DNA from 3 places in the Cytobacillus sp. C11.1 genome. Region 1 is predicted to be linked to each of the others. Evidence: riboswitches for the same ligand, from Rfam matches in the RefSeq annotation. Region 1 holds a riboswitch; each other region holds the start of a gene.
What was found. Region 1 has a riboswitch for cobalamin ahead of AC3ZVC_RS13360 (ribonucleoside-diphosphate reductase subunit alpha). Riboswitches for the same ligand answer to the same signal wherever they lie in the genome.
Positions count from the first base shown of each region.

Region 1 (4,054 bases):
GTTGATGCATTGGGAGCAACCGCCATCAAGTACCCATTGCGGATTCCAACTTTCTTTACTTTTTCTTTTAATGCGGTCCAATTAAATTTGGAGTCCGTGTTCAAATATCCTCTTTTTTCAAAATAGGCGCCTGTCTCCCAATCAGATCCCTCAAAAGCTGGATATTCCCCTTTTTCTTCTGCAAGGGTCATAGAGCTCATTATCGTTAAATAGGCAATTTTTTCATAGAGCTTGTCAGCAAAGTCTGCTGCCTGCATGCTTTCCCAGGGAATCTTTTTCAGTGCAAGCAGATGGTGCCATCCAAATGTCCCCAAACCAATCGCCCGGTACTTTTGATTGGTGATTTGTCCTTGGAGTACTGGAATCCTGTTAATATCAATCACATTATCTAGCATCCGTACCTGAATCGGAATGAGCCTTTCAAGGACATTATGTTGGGAGGCTCTTGCCAGATTAATAGATGAAAGATTGCAAACGACAAAGTCTCCAGGTATCTTTTCAATAATGATCTTCCCATCCTTGGTATACTCTTCCGTTCTCTTAGTTATACTTTGATTTTGAACAATCTCTGTACAAAGATTTGTACAATAGATCATTCCGGAGTGGGAATTTGTATTTTTCCGATTTACTTCATCCCGATAAAACATGAAGGGAGTTCCTGTCTCGAGCTGGCTTTTCATGATTGACTTCATAATTTCGATTGCAGGTACCTTTTCTCTTGAAAGCAGGGGGCTGTCAAGGCATTCTTTGTATTTCTGCCTGAAAGATCCCTCCCGTTCACCTTCGTCATAAAAGTCCTCAAGCGAAAAACCCATTACCTTCCGTACTTCATGAGGATCAAACAAGTACCAATACCCGCGGCATTCTACTTTCTCCATAAACAAATCCGGGATGCACACTCCGGTAAATAAATCATGGGTTCGCTGTCTTTCATCTCCGTTATTAAGCTTTGCATCCAGGAAGGAGAAGATATCTTTATGCCATACATCCAGATAAACGCTGATCGCTCCCTGACGCTGTCCCAGCTGGTCCACACTGACCGCTGTATTATTCAGCTGCTTCATCCATGGAATGACACCTGATGAAGCGCCTTTAAAACCTTTAATATCACTGCCTCTGCTGCGGATTTTCCCCAAGTAGACACCGATTCCCCCGCCATTCTTCGACAGAGAGGCTATATCTGTATTGCTGTCATAGATTCCCTCAAGGCTGTCATCGACCGTTTCAACAAAACAGCTGGAAAGCTGTCCCCAGTTTTTTCCCGTATTTGCCAGTGTAGGCGTGGCCACTGTCATATATAAGCCGCTCATGGCCCAGTAGGCTTCCTTCACAAGCTTCAGCCGCTTTTCCGGCCGTTCCCTTTTCATTAAAACCATGCTTATGATCATAAACCGTTCCTGTGGCAGCTCATATAGATTTTTCTGTCTATCCCTCGCAAGATACCTATCTGCAAGCATTTTCAGCCCCAAATATGTAAATAAATGATCATTTTCCTTTATAATAGTTTCTGCCAGCTCATTGATTTCGCCCTGTGAGTAGGTATCCAATAAATCTTTTTCATAGATTTCCAGAGCTGTCAGCCGCTCGATCAATTGATAAAAGTGTCCGTAGCAATCCTCCGGCAAACAACCTCTGTTTTCACCTGCTTCCTGATACAATTTTTTTAAAAGAAGGCGTGAAGCTGCAAAGGTCCAATCAGGCTCATCCATACTTATCCATGACAAACATTCTAAAATCAGCTGATCATACAGCGCTTCTTCCTTTAGATGGTTCATCTCTTCAGATCTTTTCAATAATAATTCAAAATCAAGGCTTGGAAATTCTGATTTCAGTTCCTCTATTACTGTATTCGTTTGTAAGGTATATACCATCTTGCTTCCTCCTAAATGGCAAAATAAAAATCCGCCCGGAAAATGAGCGGATCAAACGAAAGTTAATAGCAGGATCCAGTTCTTCTATGGAAAGCCATTACACCATCGTTTCATCATCTCAATCCCCGAAGATAAGAAACTTTCGATCGCCCTGGCAGGTCTCCTGGCTTGTGCTTCAATCTACTAAAAGCCCTTCCCATACTAGCGCCATAAAGCGGCTTGTACAGTGGCATGCTTTTTTCGTCTGCACTTACAGTTGCGGGGACAGCTCCGGATTTCCACCGGATTCCCTTTTAAGTCCATTTAAGAACACCAATCACGATCTATATGTAGTTTTTCATTTTATAATAATCACTATATATTGTAGGTAATTCTATCATAGGGAATACTAGATTACAAATTATTTAATTTAAGCTCTTTTCGTATAGAATGTTATTTTTTCCTATGAATTACGCCCGTTGATTTCCGCTGCAGGCACTTGCTTTCCGCGGGGAGGAACGGGAGCCTCCTCGGTTTCACTTGCGGGGTCTCCCGCTCCCTCTCCTCCCGCAGGAGTCAATTGCCCTCCGCTCCTATCAACTCAGCGAATTAAACTGAGTTATTGAAAAGCAACAAACTTTATGAAAACAGCCTTAATTAATCAATTCACATTTAGTTCAATTTTCCTCGATAGTTTCTCGACAATTAAACTGTAATCTAAAGATGCAATAAAAAAAGGAGTGATTCAAAAATGAAAAAATTGATTGCTGGAATATTCTCCGTTTCCCTTATTCTTGGTTCAGGTACTGCCATTCTAGCAGCAGGAAACGAATCACCTGAAGGTTTATTGAACTTTGGAAAAATGAAGCCGCTCATGCAGGAAATGCACCCCGAATTTTCCAACCAGGAACTGAAAGAAATGTATGAGAGCTGCCATGGAACCAAAGGTGCGATGCCGAGCAAAGGCTTTAGCACAATGGAAAATATGATGCACTAATTAAAAACAGAAGGAGATTATCTCTCCTTCTGTTTTCTTCTTAAAATCCATCATTCTCAATGATATTTCTAATTTCGTCATGGTTCATCTCAAAGCCTATTACATGCTTTTTCTTTGTTCCGCCATACCATTTCTTTTTTTCAAACAGAAAGGCTGGAACAATTCGGCTGCCGGTTAAATTGATAAGATCCTGTTCCCTATCTGGGTCTTTGGCAAGATCTACTTCATTATATGTTACATTATTCTGCGAAAGGAACTCTTTCGCCGCCTGGCAATCCTGTCAAGTAGGCCTTGTATAAAGTGTAATGTTTGCCTTCAACTCAGCAGCCTCCCTTTCGAATAATTTATCTATTTCTTTTACTACCCGAACTTATGGATGGATGTTATTCAGCATCCTCATTTACTTCGTGGTTCTCAATTTCATGCTGTTCTTGCTCAGGATCAGCAAGGAATCCATCATATATAGCATAACCTGCCATAACAAGTACCAAATAAGCAATGGCAGCACCAGCCCATTTTTTCATAATAGCCAGCTCCTTCCGTCTGCTATTCTTTAACCGTTCTTTTCATTTAACTTTACTCTTTGCAATCTGAGAGCATTTAATACGACTGAGACTGAACTGAAAGCCATCGCAGCACCTGCAAGCCAAGGGGCAAGGAAACCTAAAGCTGCTACCGGAATTCCAAGCGTATTATAAGCGAAAGCCCAGAACAGGTTTTGCCTTATATTGCGTATTGTCTTCTTACTCATTAGGATCGCATCTGCAATACTATTGAGATCGCCTCTCATCAGCGTAATATCGGCAGCTTCCATCGCAACATCCGTACCTGTTCCAATAGCCATTCCGATATCCGCCACCGCAAGGGCAGGAGCATCGTTAATGCCGTCACCAACCATTGCGACTTTTTTGCCTTGTTCCTGAAGCTTTTTAACTTCATCTGCTTTCCCTTCTGGAAGAACTTCCGCAATAGCGGCGTCAATTCCCACTTCATCTGCAATCGCCTGGGCAGTCCGCTTGTTATCACCTGTGATCATTACAATTTCAAGACCCATATCCTTCAGGCGCCTGATCGCTTCTTTGGATGTCTCCTTTACAGTATCCGCAACGGCTACAATGCCGATATATTGTCCATCAACCGCGACAAGCATCGCCGTCTTCCCATTGTCCTCAAGGGATTCCATTTTTGCCTGTGCTGTCTCAATGTC
Region 1 is NZ_CM176935.1:2,679,403-2,683,456, reverse strand. Features, by position in the region: gene AC3ZVC_RS13360 (ribonucleoside-diphosphate reductase subunit alpha) at 1-1,871, opposite strand, end outside; cobalamin riboswitch at 2,009-2,203, opposite strand; gene AC3ZVC_RS13355 (hypothetical protein) at 2,602-2,847, shown strand; partial or broken gene AC3ZVC_RS13350 (glutaredoxin family protein) at 2,888-3,112, opposite strand; gene AC3ZVC_RS13345 (hypothetical protein) at 3,231-3,371, opposite strand; gene AC3ZVC_RS13340 (heavy metal translocating P-type ATPase) at 3,401-4,054, opposite strand, start outside.

Region 2 (4,054 bases), 2.0 Mb from region 1:
TGGACCTTTCAATCTGTCTTGCAAAAAGCAGGACAATAAAGATCGTCAAAAAAGAAAATAAAATACTTAATAATGGCAATGTAAATATTCCTGCAAGCGGGATGGAGATATTAAAAAACAGGGTTAAAACCGCTCCAACCGATGCACCAGATGAAACACCGAGTGTATATGGATCAGCAAGCGGATTTCGCAGCAGCCCTTGAAAGGCGGCTCCCGCAATGGCGAGAGACGCTCCCACAAGACCTGCCAGCAAGACCCGCGGCAGCCGAATACTCATGACAATATTTGTGTGCATGGGGTCTGCCGCTTCAGTTGGAATCAAACGGAAAACCTCTGTCGCAATCACCTTTATAATGGTCATAGCCGGAACATTTACAGTTCCTATCGAAACGCCAAGCAGCATCGCAAAAATAAGAAAAGCAAAGGCTGCTATATAAGCTAAAACCTTATTATTTAAATGTTTCAGGGTAAACTGCTCTGGCAAGTTCCTCTACTCCTTCAATAATCCGCGGACCTGATCTGGTAACCATATCTGAATCCACATCGGTAACGTGCTCATCTTTCACAGCGCTGACATCCTGCCAGCCGTCACGATTTACGACTTCTCCCACTGGATCTTCTGTATAGTATCCATAAGTTGTTACGATTACATCCGGATTCCGCTCTACAATCGTTTCCGGATCAATTTTTACCCAGCCTTCTTCAGTTACAGCATTTTTTGCATTGATTGTGCTAAGCATTTCATCCATAAAGGTATTTTTGCCGGGTGAGTAAATCTCTGGAGCCGGAGCTACTTCGACATAAACTGACTTTCTGTTCTCCTCTTTAATATCCGCTGCTTTAGCTTTGATTTCCTCAAGCTTTTTCTTCATGCCTGCCACCAGGTTTTCCGCTTCGGCCTTTTCACCGGATGCTTCCCCGATCATCATGATAGACTCAAACACCTGGTCAAAGTTCTCAGCATTGTTTACAACCAACACCGCTATACCGGCATCCTTCAGCTGCTGCAAGCCTGCGGCAGCCAACTCTGCAGTAGACTCATGTGCCAGCACAAGTTCAGGGCTTAAAGAAATAATCTTCTCTACATTAAATTCCTGGCCGCCGATCTTTTCTTTCTCGGTTGCTTCTGACGGGTAATTATCAAAGTCGGAAACTCCTACCACTTCTTCTCCCAATCCCAATTCAAAAGCAATTTCCGTATTGCTTGGAATCAGGGATACGATTCTTTCAGGCTTTGATTCAATGATTACTTCTTCATCAAGAGCATCCTTTATCGTTACTGGAAAATCAGTTTTTCCCTCCCCAGCAGACTGTTCTTCCTTAGCGGAATCATTCTTCTCAGGCTGCTCAGCATTCTCACCGCATCCAGCCAACACTCCTGCTGCAAGCAGCAAAGTCAACAACAACGAATAAATCTTCCTCATCCTTCATTCCTCCAATACTTTTCGACAAAATTCGGGTGGTACCTGGTACCAGCAAGGTAAATAAAAAAACATCTCCTCGAATGGCAAGGAGATGTTTGTGTGGTCATAATTCTCAATTATGTATGAAGAAAAGATGGCCGGACCAAACACCTCCCTATCCTCGTAGGTTTAAGGGTGCTTAAGAATCAGGCAGGTCTCCTGGCTCATGGTCATTGCCGTTCTGCACCTTCCCATACGCATATGTACAGTGGATTTGCAGACGGCTCCCATTTACAGTGGCGGGACCGCGCTGGATTTTCACCAGCTTCCCTATTAAGTCTTCAAAAGAATAATAGCCAATGGCCTTTACTCTCTTTAAGAAGACACCTGTTCTTTCGTGCATATAAAATTTTTCTATTTCCGATTATACACCATCCAGCTTAAAATGTAAGAGAAATTTGCTGAATGTTGTAAAAAAGTTCAGCATACTATCGGGAGTAAATCTTCCATTCTCTTGTTTTCTTATCGAACACAATCTTCGCTTCACAAGGCTCCTTCACGATCGATTCATATTCGTCATACATATCATCCATATTGGCAAAATCGCCAATTATCCAAATAGGAATTTCAATTCGGACCCGATTCTGATCAATGTCCTTTATAGACAGCACTGCCCCTTCTTTCATTAATGGCTTCAGTGAAAGAAGGACGTCTCTTGAAATAGGCGGATACGTCTTTTTCTTTTTAATGCCGAGCAGCGTTTTTTCGACTTTCATTTGCCCCATTTTACCCGGGATTACTTCTCCGAGCATTCGGTAAAAATCATTCAAGTCCCTGTAATAGGTACGATTAAACCAGCCGTCATCGATGGCAAGGTACACATACCGATTACTCAAATAATTGTAAAACGGCGGCTTTAAGTGCTCTTTTACATGGCCAATATAAAGAAGCTCCGCGATTGCCTGGCCGGGAAGCTCATTTACAGCCTCCTCTTCCTCAAAATCAATCCAGCAAAAATCGCCATAGCCGTAAACATCCTCTTCCACTAATCTTCCAAGCTTGTCTCTTGACACGTAATCGAACATCGTATGCATATTGTAATCGCCATGTTCATAGCGGTGCTTCAGCAATAGCAGATTATTAATCGAATCTGAAAGGGTTTGGACAAACTCCGCAAATTCAATTCCATATGTCATAACATACTGATCCTGTTCATTAAGATGAATATAAATGAGATCACGAATAGCATGATTTCTTTTTTTCAATGGCGAAACCTCCGAACCGTTAACAAGAGTAGTATATAAAGAAAAGCGCAAGGCGCCCGCCTATGAGGAACGCAGGCTAAAAATGCCACCCTCTCAAACGCTAACGCTCTTAGTCTTGCGTGAATTCTGTCGAAGCATTACGTATGGAGCTGGACAGTTATCGAAAAAGACAGCTTCTGACTATGAAACTGTCTGCTTTAACATATGAGTATTTTCTCTTCTCTTATTGTAGCAAAAATATTAAAAAATATCTTTCCAGTTTAGAAAAATATTATTAGGTCTCCCATTTAATTTCCATATACCCGTCTTTGCACTATTTTTAAATTCACTTAGATACTTTTTCATTAAAATTCAGGCATTTTTAAGGATCCCGCACCCTCCGCTCCAAACAACACAGTTCTAATCAACAAAGTACTTAATTTATGGAACTGCAAGAAACTATCTCAAGCTTCAATTCGTCTAAAGATATAGAACAACAAATGAAACTACATCCAAACAGCCATTGTAAGGGGTATTTTTCTTTGTTAGGATAAAAATGTAAATAGGTAAAGAAACCAGGTGTGTATGAATGGATCAAACTAAAAGATTTTCAGATCGAATTGATTGGACGCTATGCTTTCTATTGCTTCTATTTTTTTTAATAAGCTGTATCGCTATATATAGCGGGCAATCCTCTGAGCAATATGCTGGCAACTTTGTGATAAAGCAAATCGTAAATTATGTAATTGGAATCATTATAGTCGCAGTTGTAATGTATTTTGATAGTGAACAAATCAGGAAACTTACCTGGTTCTTATACGGTTTTGGAATCCTATTATTATTAGGGTTGTTTGTTGCACCTGAAAGCATTGCACCCGAGCGTAAAGGGGCAACTCTTTGGTATGTAGTTCCCGGGCTAGGTTCCATTCAGCCCTCCGAATTTGTGAAAGTCTTTTTGATTATTTCTTTAAGCAAAATCATAGCTGACCATCATCAGAAATATTTGAGCAAGACACTTGGTTCAGACTTATTTCTCCTAATTAAGCTTGGAGCAGTAACATCACTCCCATTAGGATTAATTATCATAGAAGACCTCGGCACAGCCCTTGTTATTGTCGCTATTTTAACAGGGACTATTCTGGTTTCGGGAATATCGTGGAAAATCCTTGTTCCGATCTATGGCTTTCTTGGAGCCTTTGCCGGCACCATTCTCTATCTTGTTATACAGGCACCGGAGATTCTGGAGAAATACCTGGGGGTAGATCCCTACCAGTTTAGCAGAATCTACTCCTGGCTTGATCCTGTAAATCATAAACAAGGAGCGGGAATGCAGCTCTATAACTCTATGCTGGCAATCGGTTCTGGCCTGACCTCCGGAAAAGGCTTTACCGACAGGCAGGTATATGT
Region 2 is NZ_CM176935.1:665,962-670,015, forward strand. Features, by position in the region: gene AC3ZVC_RS03380 (FecCD family ABC transporter permease) at 1-403, opposite strand, end outside; gene AC3ZVC_RS03385 (ABC transporter substrate-binding protein) at 450-1,424, opposite strand; cobalamin riboswitch at 1,596-1,781, opposite strand; gene AC3ZVC_RS03390 (hypothetical protein) at 1,892-2,668, opposite strand; gene AC3ZVC_RS03395 (FtsW/RodA/SpoVE family cell cycle protein) at 3,237-4,054, shown strand, end outside.
Region 2: linked by a shared signal. The riboswitch ahead of AC3ZVC_RS03385 (ABC transporter substrate-binding protein) and the one ahead of AC3ZVC_RS13360 (ribonucleoside-diphosphate reductase subunit alpha) in region 1 are both predicted to bind cobalamin.

Region 3 (4,054 bases), 2.3 Mb from region 1:
TTTATTTAGAGATCCACTCTTGTTTAACTAACTCGCCCCGTCAGTAAAAGCCGCTTATTTGGCAGCTGATCATAAACATAAGTTATCTGTTAGTTGCATTACAAACAAGATAGAGTGACAATTATCAGCTACTCTCTACAATAGAACTTTAAACTGTTTAGTCATAGCAATTAGGACAATACGTAATAATATGATAAACTTTGTATACCATTTGATTTACTGTGTACATGTGCCCTGCTCATTCGGAAGTGGGGTTCCTTACTTTTAAGTTCATTAAATAAAAAAACAGGCTCGTAAAGAGCCTGCTTGAGTTTGGTTTTTTATTAAGATTTACGCACGTTAGCTGCTTGAGCTCCACGTTGACCTTGCTCAACATCGAAAGTCACTGCTTGACCTTCTTCTAAAGATTTAAAACCTTCGCCTTGAATAGCTGAGAAATGAACGAATACGTCTTCTCCACCTTCACGTTCGATGAATCCGAAGCCTTTTTCACTGTTAAACCATTTCACTTTACCATTTTCCATATTTGTTGCCTCCTTGTGCGTAAAAACACACATTGTGTTACTATCCTTGCTCTCAGTGATCATCAAGACGTAAAGTTTTACTCAAACTATCCTTTACACCGAACAAAAATAATTCTAGTTTAGATTAACATTTCTCACAAGTATGTGCAAGAATACATCAAATGAAGCATCGTTTGTTTAAGTACAAACTTTTGTCCTCTCCATTATCCAATCAATAGCATAAATTTTACGGATTTTCATTACAGCATTTAAACGAATGTGTTTCATTTACGTTAGAAGAAAAAGTTTAATAGACTCTTCTTTACCTGCCTTGTTATGATGTCTCCTTTCATGGAGATTCCTGCTGGCGAAACCATTTTAATATCAAAGTATGATAAACTTATCTACAGGCATAAAATGACAAAATCCAATGGGGTGCAAATTTGGGAAGTATACATTTAAGAGAGGTTCATGAAATTCATAACCTTACTAAGGGGCATGTATTATATTTTTTTAAGAATCAGGACCAATATATATCAAATGTCATAGATTTTGTTATTTCCGGCTTGGAACTAAATGAATACTCCATCATTGTAGAAAATGACCGAATTACTCCATTGATTAAAAAAGGACTCACAACGTTATTGAATAAAAGCTGCCTTGAAAAAGTAAAGTTCGTCAATAATTATGACTTCTATTATGCCAAGGGAGACTTTAGAATTAATTCTATTTTTGATTATCTCCCGAACTTAATTGAAGGTTGTGCAGAACACGATTTAGCTGTCCGGAGCTGGGCTCATGTAGAATGGCGTGATGAACAGGAAGTCAGTAAAAAATTATCGGCTTCTGAAAAAGAGGCAGATCTAATTGTTGCCAAAACAAAACTTCTATCTATTTGTGCCTACGATTCAGAAAGGGTTAGTAAAGAATTTAAAGAAAGCCTTAAATCCTGCCATAACTTTCTTATAAATGAATGAGTGAAGAAACACGACAACCAAGATTGACTATTAGCAAAACTTGTCTCACCTTTATCCGGTAAGACTAGGTATTTATTTTCTTCTTGAACTGCTTCCCTTGAAGTAGATTTGTGGAGAGTTCTGTATTAAAAATCTTTTGACAGCAGCAACATCCCGTGCTAGTATTTTCATTAAATTTAAATATTTTAAATTTTTTGCGGAGTTTTCTGATCCGCTTGCACTACCAGACAATTTCATACGAAATGCTTCAGGTGCTGAGCAAAATCTGCTCAGTTAAAAGGGAAGTCCGGTTAAATGCCGGCGCGGTCCCGCCACTGTATTGGGGAGCGACTTATCATCAGACCACTGTTTCATTTGAAATGGGAAGGGATTAAGTTGCTGTGAACCAGAGCCAGGAGACCTGCCTGTTGTATGCACTTGTACTCTACGGGTATATAGAGAGGAGTGAGGTAAGCACGTTGGGAAAACTGTAATGGCCCCAACCTATTTGACTATGCACATTTATCTCTCTTTTCGATGAAAAGAGAGATTTTTTATTTTCGGAAAAAAAATACGGGGAGTGTTTCAATATTGGCATACGTAAGGAGCTCTAACTTAGGATATCCACGGATCGGAGAACACAGGGAATGGAAAAAAGCCTTGGAGCAGTATTGGGCCGGGAAATCTGACCGGGAATATTTTTTAAAGCAAATGGAAGAATTGCGGCTGGCTCATCTTCAAAGGCAGCAGGAGCAGGGAATAGATTTGATACCTGTCGGTGACTGGAGCATGTACGATCATGTCTTGGATACAGCGTTGATGTTTGGGTTAGTTCCAAAGCGCTTTAAATATGATGGCGGCAAAGTCCCATTGGAGACCTATTTTGATATGGCACGAGGCAGTTCTTCTGCGGTTGCCTCCGAAATGACGAAATGGTTTAACACAAACTACCATTATATCGTGCCGGAATTGGACCAGACGGTACCGGTGCTTGCCGAAAACCGGCCACTCGCATTATTTAACGAAGCAAAACAAAAGCTTAACATCATCGGCAAGCCGGTTATCCTTGGCCCGGTCACCTTCGTAAAACTATCGAAAGGATATAAGGAAAAAGAGTTAAACGAAATGGTACACCTTTTTGTCCCTCTTTATGCTCAAATTCTAAAAGAACTGCAGCAGGCAGGCGCTGAATGGGTTCAAATGGACGAACCGATCTTATGCAGTACTTTTTCGGAAGAAGACATCGAGCTTCTTAAAGAAGTCTATGAAACATTATGTAATGCTGCTCCAAACATCAAAATAATCCTGCAGACCTATTTTGACTATGTAGATTATTTTGAAGAAGTTACTGCCCTTCCCGTTCATGGAATTGGGCTGGACTTTGTCCATGATGGAGGAAAGAATCTTGAAGCTCTAAAAGAGTTCGGTTTCCCTCAGGAGAAAGTGCTGGCAGCAGGTATTATTGATGGCAGAAATGTTTGGCGGGCAGATTTGGAGGACTGTTTCAATCTCCTTGATGAAATTTCTGAATACGTTTGTCCAGGGCACTTGATTGTACAGCCTTCTTCAAGCCTTTTGCATGCTCCGGTAACGGTCAGAAACGAAGATACACTCGAGACGACTATAAAAAACGCCCTCTCTTTTGCCGATGAAAAGCTTCGGGAAATTAACATTCTTACATCAGGCTTAAATGATGGAAGAGAAAAAGTTGAAAACGACATTGCCGCCAGTTCAGCTGCACTCAAGACCTTAGCTGACTCACCTGAACGCAAGCATACGGAAGTTCAGAAGGCTATCGAAAATCTGCATACGTTTAAAACGGAACGGAAAGCTCCTTATGAAATCCGCAATAAAGCACAGGACGCTGCTTTTAAGCTGCCCATTCTGCCAACGACCACGATCGGCAGTCTCCCGCAGACACAGGAAGTTCGGAAGCAGCGGCTGAAGTGGCGAAAAGGTGAACTAACAAGTGAACAGTACGAAGAATTTATAAAAGCAGAAATCAAGCGATGGATCCACATTCAGGAGGAGCTGGGTCTGGATGTGCTTGTACATGGGGAATTTGAAAGAACCGATATGGTAGAGTACTTTGGGGAAAAATTGGGCGGTTTTCAATTCACAAAATTCGGATGGGTTCAGTCTTATGGCTCACGATGTGTAAAGCCTCCAATCATATTTGGGGATGTCTTTTTCAAGACTCCCATTACACTGAAAGAGTCCCTCTATGCCCAATCACTGACATCTAAACCTGTAAAGGGCATGCTGACGGGTCCGATCACCATTTTGAATTGGTCATTTGTCCGGAATGATCTTTCCCGATATACAGTGGCAAATCAAATCGCCCTGGCGCTGCGTGGGGAAATCAAAGCACTTGAGAAGAACGGTATCGGGATGATCCAGGTCGATGAACCGGCCCTTCGTGAAGGCTTGCCATTAAAAAGGAAGAATTGGGACAGCTACTTGCATGCTGCGGTCCATGCTTTTAAGCTGGCTACCTCTTCTGTTCGGAACGAGACCCAAATTCATACGCATATGTGCTATTCCAATTTTAAAGACATTATCGAAGCAATTGATGCTCTTGATGCTGATGTCATA
Region 3 is NZ_CM176935.1:330,193-334,246, forward strand. Features, by position in the region: gene AC3ZVC_RS01615 (cold-shock protein) at 324-524, opposite strand; gene AC3ZVC_RS01620 (MEDS domain-containing protein) at 947-1,480, shown strand; cobalamin riboswitch at 1,713-1,902, shown strand; partial or broken gene metE (5-methyltetrahydropteroyltriglutamate--homocysteine S-methyltransferase) at 2,051-4,054, shown strand, end outside.
Region 3: linked by a shared signal. The riboswitch ahead of metE (5-methyltetrahydropteroyltriglutamate--homocysteine S-methyltransferase) and the one ahead of AC3ZVC_RS13360 (ribonucleoside-diphosphate reductase subunit alpha) in region 1 are both predicted to bind cobalamin.